3 regions of the Mesorhizobium sp. C372A genome follow, and region 1 is predicted to be linked to each of the others. Evidence: predicted binding sites of a transcription regulator. Region 1 holds the regulator's gene; each other region holds the start of a gene.
The links. Region 1 encodes PhoB, which activates phosphate uptake and scavenging genes when phosphate is short. Its sites were predicted from a motif close to TGTCATNNANCTGTCAT; they were not measured.
Positions count from the first base shown of each region.

Region 2: NLY42_RS22820 (PhoX family protein) is a predicted target of PhoB. The motif match lies at 7,184-7,200, and genes of this name have one in related genera.
Region 3: NLY42_RS25720 (RNA degradosome polyphosphate kinase) is a predicted target of PhoB. The motif match lies at 8,723-8,739, and genes of this name have one in related genera.

Region 1 covers NZ_CP100475.1:2,240,614-2,250,677, forward strand. The annotation lists gene NLY42_RS10610 (PAS domain-containing hybrid sensor histidine kinase/response regulator) at 1-1,397, shown strand, start outside; gene NLY42_RS10615 (substrate-binding domain-containing protein) at 1,894-2,922, shown strand; gene pstC (phosphate ABC transporter permease subunit PstC) at 3,019-4,479, shown strand; gene pstA (phosphate ABC transporter permease PstA) at 4,476-5,792, shown strand; gene pstB (phosphate ABC transporter ATP-binding protein PstB) at 5,810-6,634, shown strand; gene phoU (phosphate signaling complex protein PhoU) at 6,676-7,380, shown strand; gene phoB (phosphate regulon transcriptional regulator PhoB) at 7,397-8,086, shown strand; gene NLY42_RS10645 (ROK family protein) at 8,117-9,352, opposite strand; gene xylF (D-xylose ABC transporter substrate-binding protein) at 9,619-10,064, shown strand, end outside.
Region 2 covers NZ_CP100475.1:4,740,715-4,750,778, reverse strand. The annotation lists gene cckA (cell cycle histidine kinase CckA) at 1-1,205, shown strand, start outside; gene NLY42_RS22845 (purine-nucleoside phosphorylase) at 1,290-2,000, shown strand; gene NLY42_RS22840 (ribbon-helix-helix domain-containing protein) at 2,006-2,308, opposite strand; gene NLY42_RS22835 (VOC family protein) at 2,529-2,924, shown strand; gene NLY42_RS22830 (twin-arginine translocation pathway signal) at 3,005-3,529, shown strand; gene NLY42_RS22825 (GMC family oxidoreductase) at 3,581-5,152, shown strand; gene NLY42_RS22820 (PhoX family protein) at 5,215-7,128, opposite strand; gene NLY42_RS22815 (hypothetical protein) at 7,246-7,641, opposite strand; gene urtA (urea ABC transporter substrate-binding protein) at 7,953-9,263, shown strand; gene urtB (urea ABC transporter permease subunit UrtB) at 9,376-10,064, shown strand, end outside.
Region 3 covers NZ_CP100475.1:5,339,901-5,349,964, forward strand. The annotation lists gene NLY42_RS25695 (SDR family NAD(P)-dependent oxidoreductase) at 1-1,381, shown strand, start outside; gene fumC (class II fumarate hydratase) at 1,969-3,366, shown strand; gene NLY42_RS25705 (DoxX family protein) at 3,615-4,037, shown strand; gene NLY42_RS25710 (DoxX family protein) at 4,174-4,581, shown strand; gene ppx (exopolyphosphatase) at 4,844-6,376, opposite strand; gene NLY42_RS25720 (RNA degradosome polyphosphate kinase) at 6,376-8,568, opposite strand; gene NLY42_RS25725 (zinc-finger domain-containing protein) at 8,802-9,047, shown strand; gene NLY42_RS25730 (FAD-dependent monooxygenase) at 9,067-10,064, shown strand, end outside.

The DNA of each region.
Region 1 (10,064 bases):
AGGAGAAGGACCTCGAGCTCATCGTGCGCGTCGAGCCGGGCCTGGAAAGCCTGTTCGTCGGCGATGTCGGTCGCGTCAGGCAGATCGTCACCAATCTGGTCGGCAACGCGGTGAAGTTTACCGACGAAGGCCACGTGCTGGTCGACGTGACCGGACAAAGGGGGCCGACGGGGACAAAGCTTACCGTTTCGGTCACCGACACCGGCATCGGCATTCCGCAGCAGAAATTAAAGCTCGTCTTCGAAAAATTCAGTCAGGCCGACACCTCGTCGACCAGACGCCACGAAGGCACAGGGCTCGGGCTCGCCATCACCTCGCGGCTGGTCGAGTTGATGGGCGGCGAGATCGGTGTCGAGAGCGCCGAAGGCAAGGGCTCGACCTTCTGGTTCACCGTGACATTGCCCAGGGCCGAGGAACAGACCGGACGGCGGATCATGCCGGTCGACGTGACCGGCTCACGGGTGCTGATCGTCGACGACAATGCCGTCAACCGATCGATCCTGAGCGAGCAGATGGCGTCATGGACCTTCGATTCCTGCGCCGCGGAAAGCGGACCCGAAGGGCTCAAGGTGCTGGTCGCCGCGGCTGCCTACGGCGTGCCGGTCGACTGCGTCGTGCTCGATTATCAGATGCCGGGGATGAGCGGCGCCGAAATGGCGCGCGTCGTGCGCAACACCGCAGGGCTGGCCGACACGCCGATCATCATGCTGACCTCGGTCGACCAGTCGCTCGCCAACACCAGCTATCGCGATCTCGGCATCGACGCCCAGCTGATCAAGCCGGCGCGTTCCTCGGTGCTTCTGGAAACGCTGGTCGCCACCATCCAGCGGCACCATCACAATATCACGGACGGCCGTGTGCTGCCGGCGGCAAGCAGCGGTTCCGGCGGCGGCAGGAACGAACCGTCGCCGGCAAAGCCGCCGCTCGCTGCATCGGAACGCGCCTTGCTGCAACCGCCGCCGGTTCGTGCCCGCGCCCGGGCCGCCGGGGATGAACGCCGGCTCGACATTCTCGTTGCCGAGGACAATGAGGTGAACCAGATGGTGTTCACCCAGATAATCGGCGAAACCGGCTACAGTTTCGAAATCGTCGGCAACGGCCGCAAGGCGCTCGACGCCTTCGGCCGGCTTAATCCGCGCATGATCCTGATGGACGTCTCGATGCCGGAGATGAACGGGCTCGAGGCCACCGCCGCAATTCGCCGGCTGGAAGAACATACGGGTATGCATATCCCGATCGTCGGCGTCACCGCGCATGCCTTGAAGGGCGACCGTGAGCGCTGCCTGGAAGCCGGCATGGACGACTATCTGCCCAAGCCGATCAGCCCCAGGGCGCTGCTCGAAAAGGTCGAGCGCTGGGTCGGCATATCAGGCGAAGCCCAACGAGACGCTGGATAGCAACCTGCGGCGCCGCCGGGATTCGGCCGCGCCGCAACAGCCAAGGATATGGTGCGATCGCACCATATCAAAGCTGGCGCCCAGTCAGGACAATGGTCGCAACGAAACCGCTCATTCAGTTACGGGCGGGAGCAAGCGACCGCCGACAAGAAACAGCGTCGAATCTACCCCAACGGACCTGTTTTTGGCGATGGCTCGGCCAAGATTCGCTCTGGTCACGGGCAACGCGCTCCCGTCCGGTTTTTCTTTCTCGGCATCGCGGCCTGCGGTGTGCCGGGACTTGATGCCAGCACGAATTGCGCAAGCGTCTGATTCCAGCGGCAACTTCCATTCCCACAAACCGGCTTAAAGGGTGCGGCCCACAAGACGTCTGTGCGACGTTACCGGGCTGACACGAAACTGTCATGCGACTGTAATAATCGAAGGCTATTGGCCTCAGCGGGCGCCGGTTTGAAGAGGGCGCCAAGAGACCATCTTCCGAACAGGAGCAGGCCACATGAAGAAATTCCTCGTTACGGCATCGGCCGTGGCAGTAGCGTTCGCCGCATCGTCCGGTGTCGCCGCTGCGCGTGACCAGATCCAGGTCGCCGGTTCGTCGACCGTGCTGCCTTACGCCAAGATCGTCGCCGAGCAGTTCGGCGAAACCTTCACCAACTTCAAGACCCCGGTGGTCGAGTCCGGCGGCAGCGGCGCCGGCATCAAGGAGTTCTGCAAGGGCGTCGGCGAAGACACGATCGATATCGCCAACTCCTCGCGCCCGATCAAGAAGGACGAGCTGAAGTCCTGCGCCGACGCCGGCGTCAAGGACGTCCAGGAAGTCCGCATCGGCTATGACGGCATCGTCTTTGCCACCGACATCAAGGGTCCGGACTGGGCGCTGGTTCCCGCCGACATCTACAAGGCGCTCGCCGCCAAGCTGGTGGTCGACGGCAAGCTGGTCGACAACCCGAACACCAAGTGGAACCAGGTCAATCCGAAGCTGCCCGACTGGGATATCGCCGCCTATATCCCGGGTGAGAAGCACGGCACCCGTGAAGTGTTCGAGACCAAGCTGCTCGACGCCGGCTGCGACAAGGCCGCTTTGAAGGCTGCCGGCATCGCCGACGACAAGGAAATCGGCAAGACCTGCATCGCCATCCGCAAGGACGGCAAGGCTGTCGACATCGATGGCGACTACACCGAGACGCTGGCCCGCATCGACTCCAACAAGACCGGCGTTGGCGTGTTCGGCCTCGCCTTCTACGAGAACAATGCCGACAAGCTGAAGGTCGCTACCGTGGAAGGCATCGTGCCTTCGACGCAGACCATCGCCGATGGCACGTACCCCGTGTCGCGGCCGTTGTTCTTCTACGTCAAGAAGGCGCATCTGGGCGTCGTTCCCGGCCTCAAGGAATATGTCGAGTTCTTCCTTGATGACCAGATGATCGGCCCGGAAAGCCCGCTCGCCCAGTACGGCCTGGTTTCCGCTCCCGACGCCGAACGTCAGGGCCAGCGCGACGCCTTCGCCGCCGGAAAGACGATGTAATCAACCGACCGGATCAGGGCGCGGACCAAATCCGCGCCCTGATTTCGCCGCTTGCCGCAACGGTGGCGGCGATCTGAATTTTCCCTGGGGTGGGTGATGTCGTCCTTGCTCGTACTCGCCATAGTCATCGCCATAGGCGTGGTCGCTTTTGTGATCGGCCGCCAGCGCGCCGCGGCGCAGGATACCGGCATGGTCAAGCCGCATTCGCGCGCGCATTATCATGGCTGGTGGGCCTTTCTGCTCGCGGTCCTGCCTGCCGTCCTTTTGCTCGCCGTCTGGGATATCGGCTCTTCCTTCTATCTCGACCGGCATATCCATGCCGCTTTGCCCGAGCGCACCGCCGACACAAAGGTGGCCAGCGAAGCGCTCGACGCCAGCCTGGTGAAGAGCCTGGCCAAGGGCCTGCGCCGGCTCGATGGCGATACCGCACTTCCCGCTACTTTCGCCGAATTGCAGCCGCTGCTCGCCGCCAAGGGCGTGGCACTGGCCAGCGACACCCAGGACTATATGATCCCGATCGCGGTCGAGGCGAACCAGGTCCAGGACCGGCTCGGCCTGTTCAGCGCCGTGCTGACCTTCGCGCTGTCGGTCGCCGGCGCCTTCTATGCGCTGAGGCAGATCGCGCCGCGCGCCAGGGCGCGCAACAATGTCGAGAAGCTGATGCTGTGGGGGCTGCTTGCGGCCTCGACCATCGCCATCCTGACCACGGTCGGCATCGTGCTGTCGATGCTGTTCCAGACCATCACCTTCTTCGAGAGCGTGTCGCCGATGAGCTTCTTCTTCGGCACGGTGTGGGATCCGCGTTTCGCCGCCGCCGGTTCCGGCGGCAGCCAGGGTCAGTTCGGCCTGATCCCGCTTCTTGCCGGCACGCTCTACATCGCCGCCGTCGCCCTTCTGGTGGCAGTGCCGGTCGGGCTGATGTCGGCGGTCTACATGTCCGAATATGCCTCGCGCGGTGTGCGCTCGGTGGTCAAGCCGGCGTTGGAACTGCTGGCCGGCATTCCGACCATCGTCTACGGCATCTTCGCCGTTGTCACGCTCGGACCGTTCTTGCGCGACCTGTCGGCGGCACTCACCGGGGGCTCGCCCTTCATCCAGGGCCAGAGCATCTTCACCGCCGGTCTGGTGATGGGCGTCATGCTGATCCCGGTCGTGTCCTCTTTGTCCGACGACATCATCACCGCGGTGCCGCGCGCAATGCGTGACGGCTCGCTCGGCCTCGGCGCCACCCGCTCCGAGACGATCAAGCGGGTGATCCTGCCGGCGGCACTGCCCGGCATCGTCGGCGCCATCCTGTTGACGGCGTCGCGCGCCATCGGCGAGACGATGATCGTCGTGCTGGCGGCGGGCGTCGCCGCCAATCTGACGGCCAATCCGTTCGAGGCGATGACGACCATCACCGTCAAGATCGTCAACCAGCTGACCGGCGACCTCGAGTTCAACTCGCCGCAGACGCTGGTCGCCTTCGCGCTCGGCCTGACGCTGTTCGCGCTGACGCTGGTGATGAACATCGTCGCCCTCTACATCGTGCGCAAGTACCGGGAGCAGTACGAATGACCGACATCCCCCTGGACACGATGGCGGGCGCCGTCGCGCGACCGCGCCGCGACATCGGGCTGAAGGCGCGCTACGCCGCCGAACGCCGGTTCCGCATCTATGGCGTGATTGCGATCTCGGTGGGCCTGGCGTTCCTGGCCATCATGTTGATCACCATCGTCTCGAAAGGCTACACCGCCTTCTGGCAGACGACGGTGACGCTGCCGGTCACCTTCGACGAGAAGGTGATCGATCCCTCCGGCAAGCGCGCGACCGACCCTACCGTGCTGATCAAGGCGAACTATCCCAAGCTCGCCGAAAACGCGCTGGTGGCCAAGCTCGGCATCGATCCGGCCAACAAGCCGATGATGCTGAAGCTCAAGGGCTTCCTGTCGGAAGGCGCCCGCGTCCAGCTGCGCGACATCGTCTCCGCCGATCCGTCGGTGATCGGCACGACGCGTGACGTCGACATCCTGGCCGCCGCCAATCTCGACTCGGCCTTCAAGGGCCAGATCGACCTCGGCGTCGATGAAGCGCGCCGCAAGGTGTCCGACCAGCAGATCGACTGGATGAACAAGCTCAAAGCCGAAGGCGCGATGGCCGAGCATTTCAACACCGGCCTGTTCAGCTATGGCGCCTCCAGCCGGCCCGAGACGTCGGGCATGGGCGTGGCCATCATCGGTTCGTTCTACATGATGGTGATCGTGCTTTTGCTGGCGCTGCCGATCGGCGTCGCCGCCTCGATCTATCTCGAGGAGTTCGCCAAGAAGAACCGCTTTACGGACCTGATCGAAGTCAACATCAACAATCTCGCGGCGGTGCCGTCGATCGTCTTCGGTCTGCTTGGCCTTGCCGTGTTCATCAACTTCCTCGGCATGCCGCGCTCGGCTTCCTTCGTCGGCGGCCTGGTGCTGACCTTGATGACGCTGCCGACCATCATCATCGCGACGCGCGCCGCCCTTGCCGCGGTGCCGCCGTCGATCCGCTCGGCAGCGCTCGGGCTCGGCGCCTCCAAGATGCAGATGGTGTTCCACCACATCCTGCCGCTTGCCGCCCCAGGCATCCTTACCGGCACCATCATCGGCCTGGCGCGTGCGCTCGGCGAGACAGCACCGCTGCTCTTGATCGGCATGGTCGCTTTCGTCGCCGATTATCCGACGACGCCTTTCGATCCGGCGACCGCGCTGCCGGTGCAGATCTATATGTGGGCAAACGAGGCTGAGCGCGCTTTTGTCGAGCGCATGTCCGGCGCCATCATCATCCTGCTCGTCTTCCTCATGGCCATGAACATCACCGCGATCGTGCTCCGGCGCCGCTTCGAGCGGCGCTGGTAGAAAAAAGGCAATTTGGTATGAACATCATGACCGAACAGTCCCTTGAGAATGCAGTGGGCGACAAAATGAACGCCAAGTCGAACGAAGTCATCAAGATGCGCGGCGACAAGGTCGGCGTCTTCTACGGCGAGAAGCAGGCGTTGTTCGACGTCAATCTCGACGTCCGCCAGAACCAGGTGACGGCGCTGATCGGCCCGTCCGGCTGCGGCAAGTCGACCTTCCTGCGCTGCCTCAACCGCATGAACGACACCATCGATTCGGCGCGGGTGACCGGCAAGATCACGCTCGATGAAGACGACATCTACGACAAGAACATCGATGTCGTCGAACTGCGCGCCCGCGTCGGCATGGTGTTCCAGAAACCCAACCCGTTCCCGAAGTCGATCTACGAGAACGTCGCCTACGGCCCGCGCATCCATGGGCTGGCCAAGCGCAAGTCCGACATGGACCAGATCGTCGAGCAGAGCCTGAAGAAGGCTGCGATCTGGAACGAGGTCAAGGACCGCCTGCAGGAGCCCGGCACCGGCCTGTCCGGCGGCCAGCAGCAGCGCCTGTGCATCGCGCGCGCCATCGCCGTGTCGCCGGAGGTGATCCTGATGGACGAGCCCTGCTCGGCGCTCGATCCGATCGCCACCGCCCGTGTCGAGGAGCTGATCGACGAACTGCGCCAGAACTACACGATCGTCATCGTCACCCACTCGATGCAGCAGGCGGCGCGCGTCTCGCAGCGCACGGCGATGTTCCATCTCGGCTATCTCGTCGAGGAGGGCGTCACCGACAAGATGTTCACCAACCCCGACGACAAGCGCACCCAGGACTACATTACCGGCCGCTTCGGCTGAGCCGTCCGGCGGGTGAATTTTTAGGCACGAGGACCAAGATCATGGGTGAACATACCGTCGCCTCCTTCGATGAAGAGCTCGGGCAGATCAGCAAGCTGATCCGCGACATGGGCGATCTGGCAGGCTCGATGGTCAGCGGCTCGACCAGGGCGCTGCTCAATTCGGACAATGCGCTGGCACAGCGTGTCGTTTCCGACGACGCCATCATGGATGCGCGCCAGCGCGAACTGGACGACCGCGCCATCACGCTGATCGCCAAGCGCCAGCCGATGGCCAACGATCTGCGCGCCGTGGTCGGCTCGATCCGCATGGCGGGCGACCTCGAGCGCATCGGCGACCTCGCCAAGAACATCGCCAAACGCGTCGGCACCGTGGGCTTGAGCGTCACGCCGCGCGACCTCTCGCACTCCATCGATGCCATGGCGCAGCTGGTGCTGATCCAGGTGCAAGGCGTCGTCGAGGAATATGCCGCCACCGATGCGGCAGCGCTTGCAAAACTCAGGAATGACGACGAGCGCATCGACGTCAAATACACGTCCGTGTTTCGTGAGCTCTTGACCTACATGATGGAAGACCCTCGCAACATCACCGCCTGCACGCATCTCTTGTTCTGCGCCAAGAATCTTGAGCGCATCGGCGATCATGTCACCAACATCGCCGAAAATGCGTATTATGTGCTGACCGGCCAGCAATTGCCCGCCAATCGTCCGAAGCAGGACGAGACGGCGATGGCCACGCCGGCCTGATGAGGGTGAACTGCCTATGATCGCGCCACGCATCATGGTCGTGGAGGACGAGGAGCCGCTGGGCGTGCTCCTCCGCTACAACCTCGAATCCGAAGGCTATCAGGTCGAGGTGGTGACACGCGGCGACGAGGCCGAGATCCGCCTGCAGGAAAACGTGCCCGATCTCCTGGTGCTCGACTGGATGGTGCCCGCTGTTTCCGGCATCGAGCTCTGCCGGCGGCTTAGAGTGCGGCCCGAAACCGAGCGGCTGCCGATCATCATGCTGACCGCGCGCGGTGAGGAAAGCGATCGCGTGCGCGGCCTGTCCACCGGTGCCGACGACTATCTGGTCAAGCCATTCTCGACGCCGGAGTTCATGGCGCGCGTGAAGGCGCTGCTGCGCCGGGCCAAGCCGGAAGTGCTGTCCAGCGTGCTCAAGGTCGGCGACATCGTGCTCGACCGCGAGTCGCACCGTGTCTACCGCAAGAAGAGCGAGATCAGGCTGGGACCGACCGAGTTCCGGCTGCTCGAATTCATGATGCGCCATCCCGGCCGCGTGTTCTCGCGCAGCCAACTGCTCGACAATGTCTGGGGCGAGACGATCTATATCGACGAGCGAACCGTCGACGTCCATGTCGGGCGCTTACGCAAAGCGGTCAACAACGGCCGCATGCCGGATGTCATCCGTACCATTCGCGGCGCCGGCTACGCGATCAGGGAAGACTAGGATGCTGCGCGTCGCGCCGTTGCCGGCCATTCAGGCGACATGCTTGCCGGATTTGGCCTGAATGCCCGGCGCGAAAATCTCCTGATCGACGAAGCCGAGCGCGCGCATGGCACAGCCTTCGCGGATCAGCGGCAGCTCGTTGGGCTCGGTGTCGAAGGAGATCGATTTCGAGTGCTGGCCGCCGGCGGTCTGGGCGATCGCTTCGCGCAATGCCGGTTCGATCAAGTCGAAGGCGGCGGCGCTGACGCCGACCATGGCGACGGGTGCCGGATCGATCAGTGCAAACAGGCTGCCGAGGCCGAAGCCGAGCGCCTCACCGGCCTTGCGATAGGCTTCGCGCTCCGGGCCATCGGTTTCGCGGGCGCGCGCGGCGAGTGCGCGCATATCAGCGTCGCCGATATCGACCGGCTCGGCATCTTCGCTCATCATTTTGGCGCTGCGCCAGATGGCGTAGTTTCCGGCATAGGCCTCGACGCAGCCGCGCCGCCCGCAGCGGCAGAGCGCGCCGCCCGGACGGTGGATCATGTGGCCGAACTCGCCGCCCGAGGAATGGGTGCCGGTGAACAGTTCGCCTTTCAGCACCAGCCCCATGCCGATGCCGTGCGACAAGAGGATCGCGATGAAATTGTCGCGGTAGCGCTCGGGCTGGCGCCATTGCAGGGCCACCGCCATCATATTGCAGTCGTTCTCCATGGTGGCAGGAATGCCGAATTCCGCTTCCAACATGTCGGCGAAGGCAATGTCGGTCAGTGGCGTGATTGGCGACCACAGCATGGCCCGCGCCTGCGAATCGGTGATGCCCTGGATGCCCATGGCAATGCGGGCGATGCTCTGGACATCGAGGTCCGGGTCCGCGAGACGCCGCCCGACGATTGCTACGCATTCGCCGATCAGCTCGTCGCGCGGCATGGTCAGCGTGTCGAGCCGGCGCTGTTCTTCCGCGACCACCTGGCCGGCATAGTCGATGACGGTGACGGAGAGGAAGTTCAGCGACAGCACCACGGTCATGACCGCCGCCGCTTCCGGGTTGAGGCCAAGGCCGACCTGCGGCCGGCCGCGTTTCAGCGAGCCGGTCTCGCCAGGCTTGCCTTCAATCAGGATGCCTTCTTGAATTAGATCAGACGAGATTGCCGATATCGTCGAATGGCTGAGGCCGGTGGTCGCCGCAATCTCGGTCCGCGACGGCTGGCCGGCCCGGCGCACGGCCGAAATCACCATCGCACGGTTGCGACGGCGCAGATCGTCGTGGCGGATCCCAACCGACATTTGTTTTCCTCCCGGCCTCCTCGCGCCTCATGATAGTGAAGGCGTTCGACGGCACCAGCCAAATATTGGCAGACGCCGGCAGCCCTGTCATTGTTTATTGCGGAGCTCGAAAAAATTCGGCAACGCCATCAGAATCCATCATAATCGATGTTGACAGTGCCTTATCATTGAACCAGTATTTTTTCGAGGCTCGAAAAAATGGAGCCTCTTTGTGCAGGCCTTCGGGCCGGTTTTGTCGCGCCGTGGGCGGCGCAGGGAGGGTTATAATGAACAGATTTGCAGCCGCCATGCTGGCGGGTGTCGCCATGTCGCTGGCGCTGATGTCGGTCGCGCAGGCGAAGGACAAGGTCATCGGCGTGTCGTGGTCGAACTTCCAGGAAGAGCGCTGGAAGACCGACGAGGCGGCGATGAAAACGGCGATCGAAGCCGCCGGCGACAAGTACATTTCGGCCGACGCGCAGTCCAATCCCGGCAAGCAGCTGACCGACGTCGAAAGCCTGATCTCGCAGGGCGCCAACTCGCTGATCATCCTGGCGCAGGACGCCTCGGCCATCGGCCCGGCGGTGCAGAAGGCGCTGGACGAAGGCATTCCGGTCGTCGGCTATGATCGCCTGATCGAGAACAAGGACGTCTTCTACCTGACCTTCGACAACAAGGAAGTCGGCCGCATGCAGGCCCGCGAAGTGTTCAAGGCGAAGCCCGAAGGCAACTA
Region 2 (10,064 bases), 2.5 Mb from region 1:
CCGTCGAGACCACCGAGCAGAAGGCGCTCGAGGGCCAGATGGCGCAGAGCCAGAAGATGCAGGCGGTCGGACAGCTCGCCGGCGGCATCGCCCACGACTTCAACAATGTGCTGACCGCCATCATCATGGCGTCGGATCTTTTGCTGACCAATCACCGGCCGTCGGACCCGTCCTTCCCCGACATCATGAACATCAAGCAGAATGCCAACCGGGCGGCCTCGCTGGTGCGGCAGTTGCTCGCCTTCTCGCGCAAGCAGACATTGCGGCCGGAAGTGCTGAACCTGACCGACGTGCTTGCCGATCTCCGGATGCTGCTTGCCCGCCTGGTTGGCAACGAGATCAAGCTGAAGGTCGACCACGGCCGCGATTTGTGGCCGGTCAAGGTCGATATCGGCCAGTTCGAGCAGGTGGTGGTCAACCTGGCCGTCAACGCGCGCGACGCCATGCCGGCCGGCGGCGACCTCACCGTACGCACCCGCAACGTCACCGCCGAACAATGCAAGAGCTTCTCCTACCGCGAGCTCACGCCTGCCGACTATGTCGTGGTCGAGGTCGAGGATAGCGGCTCGGGCATTGCCCCGGACGTGCTGAAGAAGATTTTTGAGCCGTTCTTCACCACCAAGGAAGTCGGCAAAGGCACCGGCCTTGGCCTGTCGATGGTTTATGGCATCATCAAGCAGACCGGCGGTTTCATCTTCTGCGATTCCGAAGTCGGCAAGGGCTCGACCTTCCGCATCTTCCTGCCGCGCCATATCGTGGAGGCGAAGAAGCCCGGCGACGTCAGCGAGGCGCCGGTTGCGCCCGTCAAAGCCGCCGACAGCGCCAAGGACCTGTCGGGCTCGGCCACTGTGCTCCTCGTCGAGGACGAAGACGCCGTGCGCATGGGCGGCTCGCGGGCGCTGACCTCGCGCGGCTATACCGTCCATGAGGCCTCCTCGGGCGTCGAGGCGCTGGAAGTCTTCGAGGCGCTCGGCGGCAAAGTCGATATCGTCGTGTCCGACGTGGTGATGCCGGAAATGGACGGACCGACGCTGCTCGGCGAACTGCGCAAGCGCCAGCCCGACATCAAGTTCGTCTTCGTGTCTGGCTATGCCGAAGACGCTTTCGCCAGAAACCTGCCGCCGGACGCGCAATTCGGCTTCCTGCCGAAGCCGTTCTCCCTCAAGCAACTGGCCACCGTGGTCAAGGATGTATTGGAGTCCTAGGGCGCCCTAATTCAAAGCTTGCGCAATGACGTGACACTGCCATGATTGCAGGCGAAACGGGCGGCGGGTTTTGGGGAGCATGTCGTGACGCCGCACAACGAGGCTGCCAGGGGCGACTATGCCGCAACGGTGCTGTTGCCGGGCGATCCGCAACGCGCCGAGTGGATGGCAAAGACATTTCTTGAGGCGCCGCGCTGCGTCAACCGCCGCCGGGGCGCACTCGGCTTCACCGGTCTCTATCGCGGCCGTCCCATCAGCATCCAGGCCACCGGCATCGGTGTCCCGTCCTTCCTGGTCTATGCGCATGAACTCCTGGATGTTCACGGCGTAAAAACGCTGATCCGCACAGGCACCTGCGGCGGCCTGACACCCCGCGTGCCGCTGCGCTCCTTGGTGATCTCGCAGTCGGTGCGCGCCGAAAGCGACCAAAGCGGCCAGGTCTTCGGCCTCTACGATGCTGCCGCCGGGCCCGATCCCGGCCTGTTCGCCCACGCTTTGGCCTGCGCCGCCCAGCTCGGCATCGACCACCAGGCCGGGCTGACCATCTGCAGCGATGTCTTCTACCACCCTGAAGGGCGCGACCGCTTTGCCGAAGCGCAGGCGCTTGGCGCTCTCGCTGTCGATATGGAAACCAGCGCACTCTACCGAATCGCGGCGCATTTCGGCGTCCGCGCGCTGTCGCTGCTGACCGTCGTCGACAACATCGTGACCGGCGAACAGACTGCCTATTCCGAACGTCAGGCGCTGTTCACCGATATGGCGCGGCTCGGGCTCGACGTTGCGGCGGAAGGCTAGCTTCCTCAGGCCGCTTCGCGCTTCGGCGTCAGCTCATCCATGTCTGGCCGGTGACCGCGCAGATAGAGCGCGCAGGTGGTACGCAGCATCGACGCGAAGTTGGGAATGGCGCCGTTGATCTCGATCGCCTCGTCATAGAGTTTTGAGATGAACTTCGGCGTCGTCAGGCCTTGGCTGTCGGCAATTTCGTCAAGCAGCGCCCAGAACGTTCCTTCAAGCTGGATACTCGTAGAGTGACCGTCGATGCGGATCGACCGGTTGATCTGTCGATAGCCTTCCGGATCCTGCCCGGCAAAAACCCTGCACATCCTTACCTCCCGATATTGTTGGGTTTGGGCGCAGCGTGTCGCGCCTTCAAGTTGTCGTTGTCCCTGCATGTTCGGCCTTGTGGGCCGAATCGGCAATCGGACTTTCGTCTTTAGGCGCTGGCATAGCAGCGATTGCAAATTTAGCCGTGGTAACCGGCTGCCACCACCTTTCGCGCGTGCCGCCCATAATCGCCTCCAACATGCAGCGGCGGAGACTGATTTGGCGAAGGCAATCCATTCCATGATCCGGGTTCTCCAAGAGGCCAGATCCGTCGATTTCTACAGAAACGCTTTCGGGCTCGACGTCGCCGACAGGCTGGATTTCGAGACATTCACGCTGATTTACCTTGCCAACGCCGAAACGGGGTTCGAGCTCGAACTCACCGTGAACAAGGGCCGCACCGAGCCTTATGGGCTTGGCGACGGTTACGGCCATCTGGCGGTCTCGGTGTCCGATCTCGACAGCGAACACGACCGGATCGGCGCGCTCGGCCTCAACCCCAAGAAGATCGTCGAATTCAACCGCGACGGATCGCTGATCGCCCGCTTTTTCTTCATCGAGGACCCCGACGGCTACAAGATCGAGGTTCTGCAGCGTGGAGGGCGCTTCCAGTAGGGGATTATCAGCCGCATTCAGCCGCGCGGCGCCAGCAACGGCGCTGTTCAAGGGCGCAAACAGCAAGCAGGGAGGAACAAATGGTCACGATCTATGACGCGAGGCTCTCACGTCGTGAACTTCTCAAACGCGGCGGCATCGGCGCGTTGCTCGTCATTTCCGGCAGCGCCGTCATCAGCCCTGAAAATGCCTGGGGGCTCGAGACATCGGCGCTCAAGCCCGAAACCATGGCGACGCTGATCCAGATGGCGCGCGACATCTATCCGCACGATCAGGTGCCCGACAAATACTACGCCATCGCCGTAAAAGGCCATGACGAGCAGGCCGGCAAGGACGCTGCCTACAAGACGATGATCGAAGACGGCATCGCCGACCTCGACAAGAAGTCGGGCGAGGGCGGCTATCGCGGCCTCGGCTGGGAGGAGCAGCGCGTCGCCGTGCTGCAGCAGATCGACGCGACGCCGTTCTTCCAGTCCATCCGCGGCGGCCTCGTCGTCAGCCTCTACAACCAGCAGGAGGTGTGGCCGATCTTCGGCTACGAGGGCGAATCCTACTCCAAGGGCGGCTACATCGCGCGCGGTTTCGACGACATAGAGTGGCTCTGAGCCCTTCCGTCGTTCTGAAACCCGGCAAACAGGAATTCATGGGAGGAAACCATGGCAGCTTCATTTGATCTCAACAACGATGGCGTGGTCGTGATCGTCGGCTCCGGCGCCGGCGGCGGCACGCTCGGCAACGAACTCGCCCAGAAAGGCGTCGATGTCGTCATCCTCGAGGCCGGCGCGCGCCACGAATACGAGGATTTCATCAATGATGAGTGGGGTTCCTTCAGCCAACTCGCCTGGACGGACAAGCGCACGACGTCCGGCGACTGGCGGGTGTCGAAGGATTTCCCCAATTTGCCGGCCTGGATAGTCAAATCGGTCGGCGGCTCGACCACGCACTGGGCCGGCGCCTCGCTGCGCTTCCAGGAGCATGAGTTCAAGACGCTCTCGACCTACGGCAAGCTGGAAGGCGCCAACCTGCTGGACTGGCCGGTCACATTGGCCGAGATGGAGCCGTACTACGCCAAGGCGGAAGCCAAGATGGGCGTCACCGGCACCAATGGCTGGCCGCGGCTGCCCGGCAACAACAATTTCAAGGTGCTCAAGGCCGGCGCCGACAAGCTCGGCTACAAGGAATGTCATACCGGCAACATGGCAATCAATTCGGTCGAGCGTGATGACCGGAACTCCTGCCAACAGACCGGCTTCTGCTTCCAGGGCTGCAAATGGGGCGCCAAATGGTCGACGCTCTATACCGAGATCCCCAAGGGCGAGGCCTCCGGCCATCTCGAAGTCCGGCCGAATGCCATGGCGATCAAGATCAACCACGACGCCTCAGGCAAGGTGACCGGCGTCGTCTATGCCGACAAGGACGGCAAGCTGCAGGAACAGAAGGCCCGCATTGTCGCCGTCGCCGGCAACTCGATCGAAAGCCCGCGCCTGCTGCTAAACTCCGAGTCAGCGAAGTTTCCGCAAGGGCTTGCCAATTCGTCGGGGCAGGTCGGCAAGAACTACATGCGCCACACCACCGGTTCGGTCTACGCCATCTTCGACCAACCGGTGCATATGTATCGCGGCACCACCATGGCCGGCATTATCCGCGACGAGGCGCGGCACGATCCCTCACGCGGCTTTGTCGGCGGCTATGAATTCGAGACGCTGTCGCTCGGCTTGCCCTTCATGGCCGCCTTCCTCAATCCCGGCGGCTGGGGCCGTTCCTTCACCACCGCGCTCGACCACTATGATCACATGGCTGGCCTGTGGATCGTCGGCGAGGACATGCCGCGCGCGGAAAACCGCGTCACGCTGCACAAGGACGAGAAGGACGCGCACGGCATGCCGATCGCCGACGTGCATTTCGATGATCATCCCAACGACACGGCGATGCGCAACCATGCCTACAAGCAGGCCACAGCGCTTTATGATGCGGTCGGCGCGACGCGCTCCTTCCCGACGCCGCCCTATCCCTCAACCCACAATCTCGGCACCAACCGGATGAGTGAAAAGGCGGAAGACGGCGTCGTCAACAAGCACGGCCAGGCGCACGACATCAAAAACCTGTTCGTGTCGGACGGCAGCCAGTTCACCACCGGTGCGGCTGAAAATCCGACGCTGACGATCGTGTCGCTGGCTATCCGCCAGGCCGAATACATCGCTTCGCAAATGTCGGCCAAGACGATCTGAGCCGTCCTCCCGGATCGCTACGCGGAACGCGCATGGCGCGTTCCGCCCTTTTCCCTAGGACACTATGCGCCGACCGGCTGTCCGTCCTTGCGGCGGATGGCGACGACGGACGGCCGCGGCAATTGGCCATCCCTGAAGTCGGGCCACAGCGTCTGCGCCTTGTCGAGCGTCTCTGCATCTTCCGCAGGGTGCTGCACCGACAGGAACAAAGTCGAGCCGTCCGGCGTGAAGCACGGGCCGGTCGCTTCGGCGCCGTGCGGGCAGGTGAACAGCAGCTTCGGCAGGCCGCGCGCCGCACCTTCGGTGTCGACGCCATAGACGCCGTCCGGCAGGTCGAAATCATTGGCGCCGTCCGTCGCCACCCACAGCCGCCCGGCCGGATCGAAGGTGATGTTGTCGGGGCAGACGAACCAGCCATTGTCCGACGTATCCGGATGGAAGGTGGCGCCGACCTTGGCATCCCTGGGATTGCCGCAGAGCACGAACAGGTCCCAGGCATAGTTTTCGGCCGTGTGGTCGGCGTCCGCGCCGCGGCCGCCGGGCGGGATCAGTTCGACAATATGGCCCCAGAGATTTTCCGGCCGCGTGTTGGCCGGATTGACCTTTGACTGGTCGCGCTTCTTGTTCTTGGTCATCACCGCATAGACGCGGCCGGTCACCGGATTGGTCTCGATGTCCTCGGGCCGGTCCATCGGCGTGGCGCCGAGCGCATCTGCCGCAAACCGCGTCTTCAACAGCACCTCGGCCTGGTCGGCAAAACCGTTCTCGACGGTAAGCTTGCCCTGGCCGTGCACCAACGGCAGCCACGTCATCGAGCCATCGGCATCGAAGCGGGCGACCGACAGCACGCCATCGTCGAGCAGATCGGCGCCGGAGGCCGGGTTGGCCTTGTCATAGGCCTTGGCCGAGACGAAGCGGTACATATATTCGAAATAGTCGTCGTCACCCATATAGACGACAACGCGGCCGTCCTTGTTGAGGACCACGGTCGAGGCCTCATGCGACATGCGGCCAAGTGCCGTGCGCTTCACCGGCCTGGACTGAGGATCGTAAGGGTCGATCTCGACCACCCAGTCGAAGCGGTTGGCCTCGTTCGGTTCCTTGTCGAGGTTGAAGCGGTCATGGAAGCGGCCGCGGCCATAGATGTCGGAGCCGTCGAAGCCGTAACGGTCGAGCAGGTCGGCAGTCGGCGCCTTTTTCGGGTCGCCGCCGAAAATGTCGGACACGCCTTCCTCGCAGGTCAGCACCGTACCCCAGGGGGTGAAACCGCCGCTGCAATTATAGCTGGTGCCGAGCACTTTCGTGCCAGTCGGGTCGGCCGAAGTTTTCATCAGCGCATGGCCGGCAACCGGTCCGGAAACGGTCATTTCGGTGTTGGCGGTGATGCGGCGGTTGAGCGGGCTGTCCGCCACGCTTGCCCACTTGCCGTCCTTCAATTGCACCTCGACGATCGAATGGCCCATCGCGGCCATGCCGAGATCGACCTGTTCCCTGGTCATCGTCTTGCCGGCATCGCCCTCGGTCATCCCCGGAAACATCACATTGGGCGAGATGTATTCGTTGTTGACGCAGAGCAGGCCATGATCGGAATTCACCGTGCCCTTGGGCAGCGGCATGAAGGCGATGTAGTCGCAATTGTAGCCGAAGCGCTTTTCCTGTTCCTCCGCCGCGACCTTGTTGCCGTCGAATTCGGCGAGGCCGGCTGCAAGCGGGTCGCCCCAGCGCGCGACGATGGTCGTCTCATAGCCTTCGGCGGCGGCATGGGTCTTGCCGTAGACCCGTTTCAGCTCGGGAAAGCCGAGCGTCGACTGCGCTGTGGCGGCATGCGTTTCGCCGGCAAACAAGGAGCCGACAAAGCTGCCGCCGGCAATCAGCGCGCCGGAGGCGAGGCTGCCTTTCAAAAGAGACCGGCGCGAGACGCGCTCGGCAATGATTTCGCGGATGACGGGGGAGGATGAAGACGGTGCATTGGCCATGGTGTCTGCCTCTCAGGGTGGATGTTACGGCGCACCGTTGCCCTAGTCTGCCTAGGCAACATTCACATGACATAAGAGGAAGGTTTTGCCGCAACTGGGCGCGGCACTACGCATCGCTCAGCCCTTGGTGCAGGTCGAGGCGGTGAAGGCGCCGTCGGGCTGCTTCAGAATGATGTCGAATGACGGGGCGGTCTCGCCGTCCAGTGTTGCCTGTGTCATGGAGACGGAGTTGCCACCGGTGGTATAGCCGCCCAGCGGCCCGAGCCAGGTGATCTCGCCATTGGCATTCATCTGATAGTTGTAGCCTTGCGTCGCGGTGCCGAATGTCACCGGACCACTATAGACATTGCCCTTGATAGTGATGTCGCCGAGGTTGAGGAAGGCGCCGAGCAAATAGACCTCGCAATGATAGGTGCCGTCCGGAAGCTTGCCCTCGCTGAAATCGGCGCGCGCGGCGCCGCTCGTTGCCATCAGCAGCAGGATGCCGGAAATGCATGAGGTGCGAGATGTCATGACGTCACTCTTTTGAAGGCGAGCTTGCCCTATTTTTGCGCGGTACCGCAACATTGTTAGCCCGGAACACACGGCCGGAGATCAAAAACTAGGCATTTGTCTCAATTGGGCAAAAATTAGGCAAAAGCCATGTGCGCTGCGCAAATTTGCCTCAATCAATTTTCGCCGGCTACCACTGTTTTCTCGAGGCTAATATACCAACCGGCTGATAACGCTCGGCTATTCCATCTTCGTGAGCGGCGCCTTTGCGTTTGGCACGGCAGTTGCATTGCATTATCGCGGTGCAATCAAACAGCTTGGGAGTCTTCGGTATGAGGGGTAATTTCTCCACAATAACAAAAATGTTTTCGGCCGGCGTGGTCGCCGCCGGCCTGTCGATGTCGTCTCCGGCCCAGGCCGCCGAAGACACGATCAAGGTCGGCATTCTGCATTCGCTATCGGGGACCATGGCGATTTCGGAGACGACGCTGAAAGACGCCATGCTGATGCTCATCGAAGAGCAGAATGCCAAGGGCGGTCTGCTCGGCAAGAAGCTCGAGGCGGTCGTTGTCGATCCGGCCTCCAACTGGCCGCTCTTTGCCGAAAAGGCGCGCGAGCTGATCTCGAAGGACAAGGTCGCCGCCGTGTTCGGCTGCTGGACCTCGGTGTCGCGCAAATCGGTGTTGCCGGTGTTCTCGGAACTCGACAACATCCTGTTCTACCCCGTCCAGTATGAGGGCGAGGAAAGCGAGCGCAACGTGTTCTACACAGGCGCCGCCCCGAACCAGCAGGCGATTCCCGCTGTCGATTATCTCATGAGCGAGGACGGTGGCTCGGTGAAGCGCTGGGTGCTGGAAGGCACCGACTACGTCTATCCCCGAACCACCAACAAAATCCTCGAGGCCTATCTGAAGGCCAAGGGCGTCGCCGCCGAAGACATCATGGTCAACTACACGCCGTTCGGCTTCTCCGACTGGCAGACCGAAGTCTCCGCAATCAAGAAATTCGGCTCGGCCGGCAAGAAGACCGCCGTCGTCTCGACCGTCAATGGCGACGCCAACGTTCCGTTCTACAAGGAACTCGGCAACCAGGGCATCAAGGCCGAGGACATCCCGGTCATGGCCTTTTCGGTCGGTGAGGAAGAACTGGCCGGTCTCGATACCGCGCCGCTGGTCGGCCATCTCGCTGCCTGGAACTATTTCGAGAGCGTCGACACACCCGAAAACAAGAAGTTCATCGCCGACTGGCACAAGTTCATCAAGAATGACAAGCGCACCACCAACGACCCGATGGAAGCTCACTATATCGGCTTCAACATGTGGGTGAAGGCGGTCGAAAAGGCCGGCACCACCGATCCCGACAAGGTCATCGACGCCATGGTCGGCGTGTCCGTGCCGAACCTCACCGGCGGCTATTCGACCATGATGCCGAACCATCACATCACCAAGCCGGTGCTGATCGGCGAGATCCAGGCCGACGGCCAGTTCGAGACCGTGTCGCAGACGCCCGGCCTCGTGATGGGCGACGAATGGTCCGACTATCTGCCCGATTCCAAGGACCTGATTTCGGATTGGCGCGCGCCTCTGTCCTGCGGCAACTTCAACGTTGCCACCGGCAAATGCGGCGGCAAGGGCACGAACTGATCCCTCCCGGGACCGACCGATCGTGGACGCGTCCACGATCGGTACCGCCAAGCGTCCGGGCGCTTCAGCCCGCCCGGACGCGGAATTTCCCCACAGAAGAGTATCTGAACGGATGATCCTGTTGCGCACTCTCGGCCTCATGCTGGTGTTCCTGGTGGCAAGCCTATTGCCGTCGAACGCAGCCGAAGCCGATCTGCGCGCCATCGTCGCCAAATTCGCCACGGGCACGGGCTTTGCCGCCACTGAGGCCGTCGTGCGCGAACTTGCCGCCACCGGCGATCCGCTGGTCGAGCGCCCGCTTGCAGCGCTCGCCGAAGGCAACCTTTACATCCGTAAAGCCGATTCAGCCGTCTTCGTCGGCAGTGAGGCCGCCGACAGCGTCACGCTGCTCGACCCGCTGAGTGGCGAGAAAGCCGGCGACGCCCCCAAGGCCGACATCACGAAGATCAAGGTCAACAACACGCTGCGTCGTGTCATCCGAGATGCACTGGGAACGCTGACGTTGCGCGCGAAAGATCCTTCTGTCCGCATCGCCGCCGCCGACACCATGTTCAAGACCCCCGATGCCGCCAATATCGAGCCGCTCGATGCAGCCATCGCCGCCGAGACCGACGCCAAGGTCAAGGCATTGTTCGAACAGGCGCGCGCGGCATCGGTGCTGGTCTCCGACAAGCCGGAGGCCGACAAGCTTGCCGCCATTGCCCTGATCGGCGCGCGCGGCGACCGCGACGCGGTCTCGCTGCTCACCGCGGTCGAGGCCAATGCGCAAGGCGCGGTCAAGGATGCCGCGACGGCGGCAAT
Region 3 (10,064 bases), 3.1 Mb from region 1:
CGCGCTGAATTCGCTGACCAAGTCGCTGGCCTTCGAGCTTGGTCCGGGCGGCATCAGGGTCAATGCGATTGCGCCCGGCACGGTCGATACCGCCATGCGGCGCAAGTCGATCGACAACCTGCCGGCGGCAGCGCAGGCCGAGCTGAAAACCTATGTCGAGCGCAGCTACCCGCTGGGCCGCATCGGCCAGACCAGCGATCTTCCGGCATCGCCGTCTATCTCGCCAGCGACGAGGCGGCGTGGACCAGCGGCGGCATTTTCGCGATCGATGGCGGGTATACGGCGGGGTGACCGTTTGGACGGCCCTCGGCCTCGAACAAGCGGAGCACTTGACCAAACTTCCGATACCGCGTCTGTCTGCAGATTGAGCAATGCTTCAGACATTCGTGGTGCCATGCCGTCTATCGATCCACTGATCCTCTTCTACACAACGTTCTTCAGCAAACCCGTCGATATCGCGTCGATACAGTGCGAAATGCCCGGGCGGTGGACACTGGACAAACGACGGATTTCCGAGGCCGCGGCAGTCGTCTTCCATATTCCGAACTTTCGCGAAGTTGGCGATGCCTACAAATACCCTGGTCAATATTGGGTCGCCTGGTCGATGGAATGCGGCCAAAACTACAAGCGACTTGCCGACCCCAAAATCATGCGGCACTTCGATATCATCATGACGCATGAATCCCGGTCCGATGTCTGGGTACCCTACCTTCCGCGTGCGGTGTGGTGGAAAGATGCGCTGGCCAGACCAATCGTGCCGAAAACGGAAGAAGCGCCGGTCGCACTCTTCCAGTCGGCCGGCCTGAATTATAGCGGCCGTGTCGATTTGGCGAACGAACTGGCGCGCCACATCAAGATCGATTCTTATGGCCGATATAGCAACAACCGATCGGTCTCTGGCCCCGATCTGGGCTCGAAGACCAAGATCGAAACCATTGCGCGGCACAAATTCTGCCTGGCCATGGAGAACTCGATCGAGGCCGACTATGTCACCGAGAAAATCTATGACGCGTTCATGGCGGGCACGGTGCCGATCTACCTTGGCGCTCCCAATGTGGACGAGTTCGTTCCGGAGCACTCCTTTATTGACGCCAGTGCCTTCGCCAGCGCCAGCGATCTTGCAGCCTATCTCCAGCACCTGATCGCAACGCCGCAAGACTACGAGGCTTATTTCGACTGGCGCTCAAAGCCATTGCCCGACAATCTCGTCAAACGGGTGCAATCATTGGAAACACCCGCGTTCTGCAGACTGATGAGCGTCGTGCGCCAGCGTCTGGAGGCGCGGACAAGCACGCCTTCCGGACGGCGAACACTTCCGTTCGGCTATAGAGCCTATCTCAGGACAAAGCTGCGCCGTTGGAGGAAAAAGGTTCCGAGCTGACGGTCCGCGATCAGGCGCGCTTTCAGCAAAATACCGAGGACAAAGAGCGTCTCTTGCGACGTCGAGACGGCTTCGACCTTGCCGCAATGCATCTTGGAAAACTCCGAGGCCATGTGGAGGCGCTCCCAGGGTGGACTTGAAATTCTCGGCTTCGCGATCCGAAGCTCGATCCGGATGCGATGCCGGATTTTGGTCGGGAAACTGAACAGAAGGACAAGTGCATAAGCTACCTCATCGCTGCTGTTGCCAGTGAGACGCCGGCACGGATGGTAGTTTGTGTGGCAGCGTCGCTCGTAGGTAGAGTAGGTAGACATGAATTGCGCATTGCTGATCCTGGGGGAAGTTTGCGTAGAGCAATCCGCCAGCTCGACATGATCTTATCGAGCTAAATCCGCAAGTTTCCGTCCACTTTATGGGATCAAGCCGCACTGAGGAGCAATTTCCTTCACACGAAAGTGGAGGGTGCAGGATCCCGAAGGGCGGCGCTACTGCTTCAACCGATTTACTGCCTGCCGGCCGCAATCTCTGCTTGAAGGCCATTGTGCAACGCGATACGCCGTTGCCGAATTCGATCGTCGGAGAGACAAGTGACCGCTGCCAGGACCAGAACCGAAACCGACACGTTCGGCCCCATCGAGGTTGCCGCCGACCGTTACTGGGGCGCGCAGGCGCAGCGTTCCCTCGGCAATTTCAGGATAGGCTGGGAAAAGCAGCCGGCCTCGATCGTGCGTGCGCTCGGCATCGTCAAGCGAGCGGCGGCGGAAGCCAATATGGAGTTGAAGCGGCTCGATCCGGCAGTCGGCAAGGCGATCATCGAGGCGGCGCAAGAGGTGATCGACGGCAAGCTGAACGATCATTTCCCGCTGGTCGTCTGGCAGACCGGCTCGGGCACGCAGTCCAACATGAACGCCAACGAGGTGATCTCCAACCGGGCGATCGAACTTCTGGGCGGCGTCATGGGCTCGAAGAAGCCGGTGCACCCCAACGACCACGTCAATATGAGCCAGTCGTCGAACGACACCTACCCGACAGCCATGCACATCGCGTGCGCCGAGCGCATCGTGCACGATCTGCTGCCGGCGCTGAAGCATCTCCACGCTGCGCTCGAGGTCAAGACGAAGGCCTTCGCCCACATCATCAAGATCGGCCGCACCCATACGCAGGACGCGACACCCCTCACGCTGGGCCAGGAATTTTCCGGCTACGCCGCGCAGGTGGCCTCTTCGATCAAGCGCGTCGAGATGACGCTGCCCGGCCTGCAGGAACTGGCGCAGGGCGGCACCGCCGTCGGCACCGGCCTCAACGCGCCGGTCGGCTTTGCGGAAAAGGTGGCGGCGCGCATCGCCGAAATCACCGGCATCGCCTTCGTCACCGCGCCGAACAAGTTCGAGGCGCTCGCCGCGCACGATTCCATGGTGTTCTCGCATGGCGCCATCAACGCGGCGGCCGCCGCCCTCTTCAAGATCGCCAACGACATCCGCTTCCTCGGCTCCGGCCCGCGCTCGGGCCTCGGCGAACTGTCGCTGCCGGAAAACGAGCCGGGTTCCTCGATCATGCCGGGCAAGGTCAACCCGACCCAATGCGAGGCTCTGACGCAGGTCTGCGTGCAGGTGTTCGGCAACAACGCCTCGCTGACCTTCGCCGGCAGCCAGGGCCATTTCGAGCTCAACGTCTACAACCCGCTGATGGCCTACAACTTCCTGCAGTCGGTGCAGCTGTTGGCCGACGCTTCGATCTCCTTCACCGACAATTGCGTCGTCGGCATCGAGGCGCGCGAAGACAACATCAAGGCCGCGCTCGACCGCTCGCTGATGCTGGTGACGGCGCTGGCGCCGACGATCGGGTACGACAATGCCGCCAAGATCGCCAAGACCGCGCACAAGAAGGGCACCACCTTGCGCGAGGAAGCACTGGCCACCGGGCTGGTCAGCGAGGCAGACTACGACCGGCTGGTGCGGCCGGAGGACATGACGCATCCGGGTTAAGCGATTCCAGGGGAAGTGCCTTCCTCGAAGCGCGCAGCCCTTCCTCTTTGGAATTGCGTCAACTAGAAATCCGAATTGTGTGGCGGGACAATTTGCTCCCGCCGCTGCTGGCCGCGACAAGAATTTTGCGTCGGTCGAACGATCCCGAAATGTACGTCCTGTGAACAATGTGTCGCCGGACTGGCGGCTTTGGTGAACAGTCGGCTTGGTCTATCTGACGGGACATCAACCCTTTTCGGAGAGCCACCATGTCCATCAACACTTCCGCTGCCGGCGCCGGCATCGCGTCCAACAGCTCCACCACCATCCTGCTCGGCCGCATCCTGCTCGCCGCCATCTTCCTGCTTTCCGGCTTCGGCAAGCTCACCGCCATTTCCGGCACCGCCGGCTATTTCGGCGCCATGGGCCTGCCGGTGCCGACCATAACGGCCATTGTCGTCGGCCTGATCGAATTGCTCGGCGGCCTTGCCGTGCTCGTTGGCTTTCAGACCCGCATCGCCGCCTGGGTGCTCGCGGTCTTCACCATCGCCTCGGCCTTTGTCGCCCATACCGGCTGGGCCGACCAGAACCAGATGATCCATTTCCTGAAGAACGTCGCCATCACCGGCGGTTTCCTGCTGCTGGCTTCCTCGGGCCCTGGCGCCTACTCGATCGACGCCAAGCGCGGCTGAGCTTTCCCTCCCAAGCCTGAAAAAAGCGGCGTGGAATTTCCACGCCGCTTTTTCGTTGTCTGCCCAAGCGCGCGCCCGCCCGATCCCTGCTAGGATCGGTCTCGAAACAGCCTGCGGACAGACAACGGAGATGACCATGCCCCGCGATGCATTGCTTCTGATTTCCCGGCTGCTGCTCGCCGCCCTGCTCGTTCCCTCCGGCTACCACGCGCTCGCCGACATTGCCGGGACGACCGGCTATTTCGCCGGCCTCGGCATGCCATTGCCGACGCTTGCCGCCTGGGGCACCGGGCTGTTCGAGTTGATTGCCGGTCTCTTGATACTGGTCGGCTTTCAGACGCCGGTCGTTGCGATACTTCTTGCCGCTTTCTGCATCGTTGCAGGCTCCATCGGCCACTACGGCCAGGGCGGCGATGACCCGATGCTCACCTTCCTGCACCAGCAGATGCTGATGAAGGATATTGCCATCGCCGGTGGATTCCTGGCGCTAGCCATGGCCGGCGCCGGGGCCTGGTCGATCGACGGGCGCCGCGCCGCGGTCTGATATCGTCAAATATCGTCCCGGTTGAACCATCGACGTCCGTGCCAGGTCGACCCCCACTCCGTCTCGGCTTCGTCGAGCCACCTCTCCCCCGATCGACGGGGTAGAGGAAGGGCGCGAGCCTATTGCCGCCAACGCTTTCCAACGAGGCTCCCTTCCCTTTCCCTCCGGAGGGGGAGGTGGCGCTGCGAAGCAGCGACGGATTGAGGAAGCCGGTGCTCGAACGCGAGGCCGACGACGACATGGTTTTGCTGTCAGGCCGCGCCTACTTCACCGACACGCTCTGCCCACCCTCGACCGCCAGCACCAGCCGGCGGTTGGTGATCCGCGCCAGTTGCGCCAGCCGTCCGGCCGGGCGTTCGCCGTAAAGATCGGAAAGTGAGGCCGGCAGCACCAGCGCCAACGTGCCATTGCCGCGGTTTTCCCATTTCAGCCGCGGCATGACGCCGGGCATGGCCGCCGTCAGCAGATAGACGACGCGCAGCACCGCCGCCAGGATGCGGGCGCGCTCGAGATAGCGCGGCGTCGCCAGGCCGCGGATTTCCGGCGCCGCATCGTTGAACACGCCTTCGTGGCGGAACAGGCCGACCAGCGCCAGGAAGGCACGGCCGGGGTGATCGACGCCAATGAAGGAGGCGTGGGCAATGATGTTGAGCGACTGCTTGCCGCGATATTCCGGGTGTGCGCGCCAGCCTATATCGGCCAGCAGACAGGCAGCGTGGCGATAGCGCGCCTCATCCTCCGTCTCGTCGATGCCGAAGGCGGCAAAGGTCTTGTCCGTCCATTCGACAAGCTCATGCGCATGGGTGACCGAGCGCGACCGCAGCCGCGCCAGTTCCTCCGAAGCGGAGACCAGCGGATCGGCCTTCTGCTCGGCAGGGTCGAGCAGCGAATAGAGAAACCCTTCGCGCACGCCCAATGCCGAGACGATAATCTTCGACGGCTGCATCGCCGCCATGATCTCCTGCAGCACGACCGCGCCATAGGGCAGCAGCGAACGGCGGTTCTTCGACACACCTTCGATGCCCTTGACCTTCTCGATCTCGCCTTTCGCCACCTGCTTCAGGAAATTGGCGGCGCTTTCGACACCGATCTCATAGTGGTGCATGACGCCAAGCGGGTAGTTGGTCATTTCCATGTGCAGCCGGGCAAGGTTTCGCCAGGTGCCGCCAACGGCGTAAAAGGGCCGTCCCGGCCCGCCCTTCAACAATTTGGCGTGCGCCAGTTCGTCGCGGGTGATCTTTGCCGCCTGGGCGAGCGAATTCCTGGCCATGTCCTGCAGCCGCAGGCCACCCAGCGGCAGCGTGATGCCGTCGCCGATCGCCTCGCCATTGATGTCGATAAGCTCCAGGCTGCCGCCGCCAAGATCGCCGGCAATGCCATTGGCGGGGTGGAAGCCCGAAATGACGCCAAGCGCCGAATAATGCGCCTCCTGCCGGCCAGTGAGCACGCGGATCTCGGTCTTGAGCACATCCTGGGCCCGGTGGATGAAATCGGGGCCGTTGATCGCTTCGCGGGCCGCGGCCGTTGCCAGCACAAACATGTGCTCCGCACCCGCCTGGTCGGAGAGCGCGCGGAAACGGCGGAACTCCTCCATCGAGCGCGTCACCGCCTCGGGATCGAGCTTGCCGGTCGAAACGATGCCGCGGCCGAGACCGGCCAGCATCTTTTCGTTAAACAGCAAGGTCGGCGAGCGCGCCAGCCCTTCATAGACGACAAGGCGGATCGAGTTCGAGCCGATGTCGATGATGGACAGCGGCCGGCGATCCTGCAGCCGGCCTTGGGACGTTGAAATCATCAGCCGGTGTTCTTCTTGCGACGCTTGAACTGCGCGATGCGCTTGGGCGCATGCGACTTCAGCGCGTCACCCCGTCCCGACAGGCTCGGATTGGTCATGAAATATTCCTGCGCGTTGAACGGTTCCTCACCCTCCTCCAGCACGACGCGCCGGGAGGTTCCGTCAGCCAATACGTCGAAACTTTGCTGGTTGTCCATGATGTTGCCCAGCATGATCTGGCCAAGGATCTGTTCATGCACCGTCGGATTGGTGATCGGCACCATGGTCTCGACGCGGCGGTCGAGATTGCGTGGCATCAAGTCGGCCGAGGCGATGTAGACGATCGCCTCGTCCGACGGCAGGCCATGGCCGTTGCCGAAGCAATAGATGCGGCTGTGTTCGAGGAAGCGGCCGACGATCGACTTGACCCTGATGTTTTCCGACAGGCCGGGCACCTGCGGCCGCAGGCAGCAGATGCCGCGCACGACGAGATCGATCTCGACGCCGGCACGGCTGGCGTCATAGAGCGCGTCGATGATGTTGGGATCGACGAGCGCGTTCATCTTCATCCAGATGCGCGCCGGACGGCCAGCCAGCGCGTAGGCGACCTCGTCGGCAATGTGCTTGAGGATACGGCTGCGCAGCGTAAACGGCGAGATGGCGATCCGCATCTCATCGGTCGGCTCGGCATAGCCGGTGATGAAGTTGAACAGCTGGGCGACATCGCGCGCGATCGTCGGATCGGTGGTGAAGAAGGACAGGTCGGTGTAGATGCGCGCGGTCACCGGATGGTAGTTGCCGGTGCCGAGATGGACATAGTTGCGCAGCTTGCCGTCCTCGCGCCGCACCACGAGCGACATTTTCGCATGGGTTTTCAGTTCGAGGAAGCCGAACACGACCTGGACGCCGGCGCGTTCGAGGTCGCGCGCCCAGCGGATGTTGGCTTCCTCGTCGAAGCGCGCCTTGAGCTCGACCAGGGCGGTTACCGACTTGCCGGCCTCGGCCGCGTCGACCAAGGCGCGCACGATCGGGCTGTCGTTGGAGGTGCGGTAGAGCGTCTGCTTGATCGCCACCACCTCCGGGTCGGCCATCGCCTGGCGCAGGAATTGGACCACCACGTCAAAGGATTCATAGGGGTGGTGGACGACGATGTCCTTCTCGCGAATGGCCGCGAAACAGTCGCCGCCATGCTCGCGGATGCGCTCGGGAAAGCGTGGATTGTAGGGGGTGAACTTCAGGTCGTCGCGCGGCACGGCGACGATCTCGGAAATCTGGCTGAGCGCCAGCGGGCCGGTCAGAACGCTGATGCGGCTCGAAGAGACGCCAAGCTCGCCGGCGACGAACTCGCGCAATTCGCCGGGCATCGACTTGTCGAATTCGATGCGGATGACCGAACCGCGGCGGCGCCGCTTCAGCGCCGTCTCGAACAGGCGCACGAGATCTTCCGACTCTTCCTCGACCTCGATATCGCTGTCCCGGATGATGCGGAAGGTGCCGGAACCCTTGACCTCATAGCCGGGGAACAGCTTGCCGATATAGAGGCCGACAGCCTCCTCCAACGGAATGAAGCGAACGTGCTGCTTGCGGTCGGGCAGACGGATGAAGCGCTTCAGCGCCACCGGCAGGCGCAGAAGCGCGCTCATCTCCTCGCCATTCTTGCGATGGCGCAATTGCAGCGCCATCGAGAAGCCGAGATTGGGAATGAACGGAAACGGATGCGCCGGGTCGATCGACAGTGGAGTCAGCACCGGGAAAACCTGGTCCTGGAAATGGTCTTCCAGCCAGACTTTTTCATCCTTGGTTAGTGCATCGCGGGTGATGCTCTCAATGCCTTCCTTGTTGAGCAGCAACATCAGCGCCGAAAGGCTGTTCTGCTGGTCCTCCTGCAGCCGCTCGACCTCGCGCAGCAATTGTTCCAGCTGCTGCTCCGGCGTGCGGCCGTCGGGGCTCTTTAGCGCAATGCCTTCGCGCACCTGGCCCGCAAGGCCGGCGACGCGGACCATGAAGAATTCATCGAGATTGGCGGCCGAAATCGACAGGAAACGGACGCGTTCGAGCAGCGGATGGTGCTCGTTCTGTGATTCCTCGAGCACACGCCGGTTGAACTGCAGCCAGGAGAACTCACGGTTGACGAACCGATCGGGGTTGCCGCCCTCGGGGCTCGCCACCTCGACATTGATGAATTCGCTCTGCACCGGCTTCAGTTCGTTCATGGTTCCTGCTCTTCCCCGCCAACCGTCCCTTGGAGCGCCGTTGGACGTGCCATGCCTCTAACACGCTTTTGTGACGCATGACCCTTCGGCGAAAACCGTTCCGATTTCAGGGACATGCACTTAACCGGCTCAACGTATCCTCTGACAGGCTTTTGCGACAGTTTCATTTCATCGATCTTGCAAACAGGCCTGTTATGTTCCAGATGCTTTTCGACGAGATCAAGGAGACGACGATGGCAGGCGGTTCCATTCCCCATTTCCAGAACGATGCGGGCCATCCGGCAATCGACATCGGCGTCAAGGAATTCATGTGCACCGGCGCCAACCCGCCCTTCGACCACCCGCATGTGTTCCTCGACATGGGCGACGACAATGAAAAGGTCTGTCCCTACTGCTCGACGCTCTACCGCTATTCGGCGAAGCTGAGGGCGACGGAAACGCTGCCGGCTGGTTGCCTTTATATCGACCAGGCCGCCTGATCCTTCCGCGACAAGCCCGATGGAAGACATCAGGTCCCGGCAGGTCATAATCGCCGGGGCCGGCATCGCCGGGCTGACCGCTGCCCTTGCCTTCGCCGGACGGGGTTATCCGGTAAAGCTTATCGAACAGGCACAGCACCTCGAAGCGGCCGGCGCCGGCATCCAGCTTTCGCCCAACGCAACACGCATTCTTGGAAAACTCGGCGTGCTCGACCGACTGCTGCCCGCAGCGTTGCGGCCGGAAGCGGTCGTGCTCAAGGACGCCGGGACGCTGCGCGAACTGGCGCGGGTACCGCTCGGGCACGCCGCCGAAGCGCGCTGGCAGTCGCCTTATCTCGTTGCTCACCGCGCAGATCTGCAGGCAGCGCTGTTGGCGCAAATGGCTGAACGGCCGGAGATTGAGTTCATCACTGGCGCCCGCGTGACCGGCATCGTCAAAGACGCGCAATATGTCGCCGTGACCGCCGAAGTGGACGGCCGCGAGATCGAGGCACGCGGCAAACTGCTGGTCGGCGCCGACGGCGTCTGGTCGGCGGTCCGGGCGCAACTCGCAGGCGAGGACTTCGTCAAAAGCCGTTTTTCGGGCGAACTCGCCTGGCGAGTCACGATCGCGGCCGAGAGCGCCTCCGGCGAAGCCTTTGTCGCGATCGGCGCCGCCGACTGCGTCACCACGTTCCTGCATCCAGGCTTCCACATGGTCGCCTATCCCGTCAGCAAAGGCCGGGCCTTCAATCTCGCCGCCTTCACCAAGGGCGAGCGCATGGCCGAAGGTTGGTCGGGCCATGCCGATCCCGCGATCCTCACGGCTGCCCTGCGCGGCACCGCGCCGGGCCTGACGAAGCTTGTGGCACTGGCCGGCCCATGGACGGCCTTTCCGATCCACACCGTCGAACAACAGCGGTGGACGAGCCCGCAGGGCATCGCGCTGATCGGCGACGCTGCGCATGCGATGACGCCGTTTGCCGCACAGGGCGCGGCAATGGCGATCGAAGATGCCATCACGCTTGCCGACGCTAT